One region of the Neobacillus sp. D3-1R genome, then DNA from elsewhere that is predicted to be linked to it. Evidence: predicted binding sites of a transcription regulator. Region 1 holds the regulator's gene; each other region holds the start of a gene.
The links. The regulator Rex, encoded in region 1, represses fermentation and respiration genes when NADH is low (regulators of the CRP and FNR family bind a similar motif). The targets are predictions, from matches to a motif close to TTGTGAAATATTTCACAA.
Positions count from the first base shown of each region.

Region 2: hcp (hydroxylamine reductase) is a predicted target of Rex. The motif match lies at 1,424-1,441, and genes of this name have one in related genera.
Region 3: ACSBPO_RS21305 (AtpZ/AtpI family protein) is a predicted target of Rex. The motif match lies at 1,011-1,028, and genes of this name have one in related genera.

Region 1 is NZ_CP197471.1:45,088-47,361, forward strand. It holds gene ACSBPO_RS00280 (ABC-F family ATP-binding cassette domain-containing protein) at 1-277, opposite strand, end outside; gene moaC (cyclic pyranopterin monophosphate synthase MoaC) at 419-913, shown strand; gene ACSBPO_RS00290 (redox-sensing transcriptional repressor Rex) at 951-1,601, shown strand; gene ACSBPO_RS00295 (YdiK family protein) at 1,624-1,827, opposite strand; gene ACSBPO_RS00300 (CPBP family intramembrane glutamic endopeptidase) at 1,846-2,274, opposite strand, start outside.
Region 2 is NZ_CP197471.1:615,097-617,370, reverse strand. It holds gene hcp (hydroxylamine reductase) at 1-1,302, opposite strand, end outside; gene proC (pyrroline-5-carboxylate reductase) at 1,801-2,274, opposite strand, start outside.
Region 3 is NZ_CP197471.1:4,249,946-4,252,219, reverse strand. It holds gene ACSBPO_RS21310 (S8 family serine peptidase) at 1-866, shown strand, start outside; gene ACSBPO_RS21305 (AtpZ/AtpI family protein) at 1,194-1,415, shown strand; gene ACSBPO_RS21300 (ATP synthase subunit I) at 1,422-1,796, shown strand; gene atpB (F0F1 ATP synthase subunit A) at 1,820-2,274, shown strand, end outside.

The DNA of each region.
Region 1 (2,274 bases):
GTATAAAGACTGTCAGCATTTCTTCCCATATGGAGAGACTGGATTCTAGTCCAGTATTTTGAGCGAGGTAACCAATGGTTACTTCTTTTGGTTTTATAATATCTCCAGAATCAAAGCTCATTTGACCAGAGATGATTTTTAAAAGAGTCGATTTACCCGCACCGTTTCGTCCAACAAGGGCTACCCGATCTCGAGTTTGAATTTCTAGCTTTATATTCGATAAAATAGTTTCAGCACCAAAATGTTTTGATAGTTGATTTACTTGTAATAAAATCATCATTATTCACCTCTTACCTACACCAAGTGTATCCTAATCTGATGGTATCGGCAATCATCAGTAATATATGTGAAGAAAATTACAATCGTCTTAACAAGTAGGATAAAAATGGTGTATATTAAATGAGAGAGGAGCTATCAAATGGCAGAATTTACGCATTTTAATGAAGAAGGCCGAGCAAAAATGGTAGATGTCAGTAATAAGCCAGAGACCGTGCGAACGGCTGTTGCTCAATCTAGTATTCGATTAAATAAAGAGATTTATGAAAGAATTACCAATCAGACCATGAAAAAGGGAGACGTCTTAGCTGTCGCACAAGTAGCAGCCGTCATGGCTTGCAAAAAGACATGGGACATTATTCCGATGTGTCATCCGATACCGCTGACAGGAATTGATTTAACTTTTTCTTGGGAAGCCGTGGAAGATGATTATATATTACATATTTATGCTACTGTTAAAACCAAAGGAAATACGGGAGTGGAGATGGAAGCGCTCACAGCTGCATCCGTTTGTGCCTTAACCGTTTATGATATGTGCAAAGCGGTGGATAAAGGGATGGTCATTGGACCAACCTTCCTTGTCGAAAAAACAGGCGGCAAAAATGGTGACTTTAAGAGGATTGAACCAGTTAAATAAACGTTATAAATAGTCAAGGTAGGGGATGGGATGGTAAATGAATAATGAAACGATGAAGATACCACAAGCGACGGCAAAGAGATTGCCGTTATATTATCGATTTTTAAAAAATTTACATTCATCTGGAAAGCAGCGTGTTTCTTCAGCTGAACTTAGTGAGGCGGTAAAAGTTGATTCCGCAACGATTCGAAGAGACTTTTCGTACTTTGGTGCCTTGGGGAAAAAGGGCTATGGATATAATGTTAATTACTTATTATCTTTTTTCTCAAAAACCTTGGACCAAGATGAATTAACCAAAGTGGCTCTCATAGGTGTTGGAAACCTGGGAACAGCTTTTTTAAACTACAATTTTTTAAAAAATAATAATACTAAAATTGAACTTGCGTTTGATGTAGATAAAGGAAAAGTGGGGACAACCATCGGAGATGTCAAGGTATATCATATGGATGAACTTGAGGAAATCATCGTAAAGTCAGACATTCAAGTAGCCATTCTTACGGTCCCAGCTCCTGTTGCCCAAAGTATTACCGATAAACTCGTTAACGCAAATGTAAAAGGAATATTAAATTTTACACCAGCACGATTAGATGTACCGAATTCTATTCGGGTACACCATATTGATTTAGCAGTCGAACTACAATCGTTAATCTATTTCTTAAAACATTACTCGACAGATGAAGAGGAATAAAAAATGAGTCCATTAGGCGGACTCATTTTTTTTTGAATGTTTTTTTGAGTTTGTAATGGATGGCGATCATTTTTATCCCTGATCCTACGTCAAATGTAGCAAGAATGACTAATAGATAAGAGAAAAAGCCCCAGCCATCCTCTTGGACATTTTGAATAGCAAAATACGTAAATAAACTACCTAGCAAAATATATAGGATGCCGGAGCCAAAAGGTGAATATCTCATAAAATCCTCCAAATCATTTTAAAAAAATGAAATAAAGCTTTGAACTTTTTCCGCTTCTTGTATCATTTTTTCGATATCTTCTTTGAAAACAGATTGAATTAACACAACAAATGTATTCATGGCTACATGGGCAAACATGGGAACCCAGATTCGTTTCGTCTTTACATATAGGAAGGCAAAGGTAAAGCCCATAGCCGAGTAAAGCAGTGTATGTTCAGGCTCTGTGTGGGCTAATGCAAAGATAACCGAGCTGATAAGGGCAGATAGGAAAAAATTAAAACGTTTGTAAAGTGAACCAAAGATGATTTTTCGAAAGACGATTTCCTCTAAAATAGGTCCTAATACGGAACTAACAATAATCACAAGAGGGAACGTTTCAATAATCTTAATAATTTGTTTCGTGTTTTCCGAACCCATTTTAATTCCAAGCATATTTTCAATATTTGC
Region 2 (2,274 bases), 570 kb from region 1:
ATATCTGTATTTCGCACAACCAGCTGTTAAAATAATCGTGTCTTTTGGAAGTTCTTCTGCAAATTCCTTATAGTAGGTTCTGCTCTTATGTCGACCATCACAGCCAGCCATCACAAAGAATCGTTTAATATCGCCATTTTTAACGGCATCCACCACTTGGTCGGCTACCTGGGCAACTTGATTATGGGCAAATCCACCGATGATTTCACCTTTTTCAATTTCAATTGGTGGTTCACATTGTTTTGCGTGCTCGATAATAATGGAAAAATCTTTTGTTCCATCTTTCTTCTTTTCAATATATGTTACGCCTTCCACTGCCGTAGCACCTGTTGTATACATTCTTCCTTTATATGATGCTTTTGGTGGCACAATACAGTTGGTTGTCATTAAAATAGGTCCATTAAAGCTTTCGAATTCACGTGTTTGTTCCCACCATGCATTCCCGTAATTTCCGACAAAATGATCATATTTTTTAAAGGCTGGATAATAGTTTGCGGAAAGCATTTCACTATGAGTATAAACGTCTACCCCAGTACCCTCTGTTTGTTTTAAAAGTTCTTCCATATCTTTCAGGTCGTGACCACTAATTAAGATTCCTGGATTTTGACGTACCCCGATGTTTACCTTTGTCATTTCCGGATGGCCATACGTGGAGGTATTGGCGGTATCCAATAATTCCATTGCCTGAACGCCATATTTACCACATTCCATTGAAAGATTGATTAACTCTTCCATTGACACTTGATCATCTCTTATGAGGACAAGTGCTTTTTGCATAAAGGCATAAAGCTCATCATCTTTATAATTTAATTCTCCTGCATGCTGTAAATAAGCTGCCAATCCCTTCAAGCCATAGGTGACTAACTCTCTTAATGAACGAATATCTTCATCTTTTGTTGCTAAAATACTCACTTCTTGAGAAGCTGATTTTATTTCAAGCTGGTCATTTGTTTCCCCATACCAGGTAACAAAATCACTCGTATTCTGAAGTGGGTGACCTGCCTTTTCAATCACTGCTTTTATTTCTTCACGAAGATTTAATCCTTCTCTTACTCTATTAAAAAATTCATTTTTATCCCAATTGGCATTTGTGATGGTCATGAATAGTCCATTAACAATAAAATCATCAGCCTTTGTATTATGTAGTCCAATTTCACGAGCCAACGTATTAACAATCGCAACGCCCTTCATTGTATAAATTAATAAATCCTGCATATTAGCTAAATCATCTTTTTTTCCACAAACCCCAACAATCGTACAACCGGTTCCATTTGCTGTTTCTTGGCATTGGTAGCAAAACATACTCATCAAAATACCCTCCTATTTTTCATTCTTATTAACAAATCAAATTCGTGATAAATCACACAATATTTAAATGAACTAAATCACAATTTCCATACTACCAACTACTAAAGTTGTATTTATGTGACAAATATCACAAAAGTATTCATTGACATAGAATTGTCAAAAAAGGAGAAAATGATAGGTTTCAGATTGCCATAAGTGGCATTAATAATAGGTTTATTGGCCAGCGGTTGATAAATTTGAAAACGGTTGATAAATACCGATTTTCGGTTGATAAAATGAAATTACGGTTGATAATTTTCAAAAACCGGTTGATAAATTGATTTTCTGTTTGTCAACCAACACCGTTTTGAATAAAAAACACCTGTCACTCGGCTACAAACCGAACTGACAAGTGCTTATCTATTTTTTTGAACAGTATTTAGGATAAAGAGTCTATTTCTACCAACACTTCGCCATTTCTTAGACATTACTTTTGGGTGTCTATTAGCCTTCTCATTTTTTCTTTGATAAATGTTTCGATTTTTGCGTGCAATGATCCATTGCCGTTAAAATAGCAGAGCGAAACCCTTCTTGTTCAAGAGCGGCAACTGCTTCAATTGTTGCTCCACCAGGCGTACAAACATCATCCTTTAACTCTCCGGGATGTTTTTCGGTTTCAAGAACCATTTTCGCCGCTCCCAAAACAGCCTGTGCCGCAAGTTTATAGGCTTGTTTCCTTGGTATCCCTTGTTTGACTCCCCCATCTGCTAACGCTTCAATAAACATGTAAACGTAAGCAGGTGAAGATCCACTGATGGCAGGAATAGAATCCATTAATTCTTCTGCCATTACTTCTGCTTTACCGAAGCTATTAAAAAGACGCAGCACCTTATCCAAGTCTTCCTGATTGACTTGTTGATTATGGCAAATTGCGCTCATCCCCTCTCCAACCAACGAAGGGGTATTAGGCATTGCTCTCACTACCTT
Region 3 (2,274 bases), 440 kb from region 1:
CGGTTCCGGGTGGATATTTATCACTTCAAGGAACGAGTATGGCAGCTCCGCATGTAGCAGGTGCCGCTGCGTTAATCAAACAAGCCCATCCCGATTGGACGCCGGAGCAAATTAAAGCCGTATTAATGAATAACGCTCTTCCTTTGCAAAAGCAGAACGGACAACGATATCGAACGTATGAACAGGGGGCAGGGCGCATTCAAATCGACGAGGCGCTTCAAGCAGAATCCATTATTTCCCCGGGCTCGCTGCAGTTTGGGAAGTTTCAGCTGGAAGATCAAAATCATGAACATCGTGCTAGAGTGACAATCGAGAATGTAAGTGATGAAGTCATTCATTACCATTTTGAAACGCCAAAGCCAAGAGATGGAATGAGTTGGCATTTACCTCTCATGTTTTCGTTAAAGCCTAAGGAAAAAAGAAGCGTGGATTTGGAGCTTCAGGTGGATTCAGGACACTTAAAGGAAAAAATTCAGGACGGCTATTTAAATGTGAAGGCCAATGGCAAGAGGATTCACCTTCCCTATATTTATGTGTTGGAGGAACCAGATTACCCAAGAGTGATGGGCTTTGAATATGGAGCTGGAGATGCCCCGAATACATTGCGTTATCAAGTATATTTACCTGGGGGGGCGGACGAATTTGGGATTGCACTCTTTGACCCAGGCGATTATCGTTTTTTAGGATTCCTAGATTCAGGCAGAAATGTGAAGAAAGGAATGGTAGAAAAAGAAATCCCTCTAACAGATACGTTTAAAAACGGAGTCTATCTAGCAAAAGTTTTTGCTAAAAAAGCAAGAAAAGAAGATATGGTAGAAATGATGATCGAGATTCAAAAAACGGATGATAGGGGTCTTGGGAAATAAACCCGTTTTCAATAAGAAGACGGGTTTGTTTTAAATAAAAATTAGATGATAATCATTATAATTTAAGTATACTAAAGAGTGTTTTTCTTGGGAAATTATTTGTGAACAAATTGTGAACAAAGTGTGAACTAAACGGTGACTAGATTGTGAACTTTTTCACTGTAAATGGATTGACATTGACAAGTCACTATTGTATGCTTATCTAGGTGTGAAATGGTAGGGTTTTCAAAACGATTCGACAAATTTCGTCCTAAGCTAATTTGCTAGGAAATAAATCTTACATAATTCATACTTTGTGTTCATTCTCAAAGGTGAGGATGCGATCAAATGAGTCAAAAAAAGCGCCACCCAATGCAAGCAATGGCTTTAATGTCCGCGATACTTTCTCAATTAGTAGGGTCCGTATTGATAGGCATTTTCTCTGGAAGATGGGTCGATCAAAAAATAGGAACCGAACCACTTTTTCTTATTCTCGGATTACTTATTGGATTGGCTACAGGGATTTATGCCATGCTCCGTCTAATCCAACACTTTTTTTCAGGAGAATAGCCACCCATGTCAGATCTTAACCAATTGTTTCAACGACAACGCAGATATATGTTTTTATTGCTAGCTGTTTATGTTCTGGGCTGGGGTTTTACTTCCTATCAATCAATCTTTGCGGGCTTAATTCTTGGAACGGTTTTTAGTTTCATGATTCTATTGCTTCTAGCAAGAAGAGCGCAAAGCTTTGATAAAGCTGTTACTCAAGGCAAGAAGGTCCGTTCACTCGGTTCCCTTTCTCGTTTAGCGACGGCGGCAATCGCGATTATGATTGCTTTAAAATATGAAAACTATTTTCATACCGTAAGCGTAGTAGTGGGACTAATGACAACTTATGTTGTTATTATCATAGATTATTTTTTACTAACATTTTTACAACGTAAATAGCGGGGGAAGAGAGGTGAATACTGTTGCATCATGAAGCTCCATTAGTTCATTTTTTAGGACTTACTTTTAACTTAGCTAATGTCTTAATGATTACAATAGCAAGTGTTATTGTTTTTCTAATTGCGGTTCTTTCCACTCGTCGGATGGCGATGAAGCCTACTGGAATTCAAAACTTCTTTGAATGGGTTATGGATTTCGTTAAGGGCATCATTAACAGCACGATGGATTGGAAGGATGGAGGAAGATTCCATATTCTTGGACTAACTCTATTAATGTATATTTTTGTATCAAATATGCTAGGTCTTCCATTTGCAATCGTTATAGACGAAACATTGTGGTGGAAATCACCAACTGCAGACCCAATTATTACTTTAACTTTAGCAGTAATGGTGGTAGCACTATCTCATTATTACGGAATTAAGTTAAAGGGTGGAAGAGAATATGCGAAGGGCTTCTTTAGTCCGATGAAATTCTTATT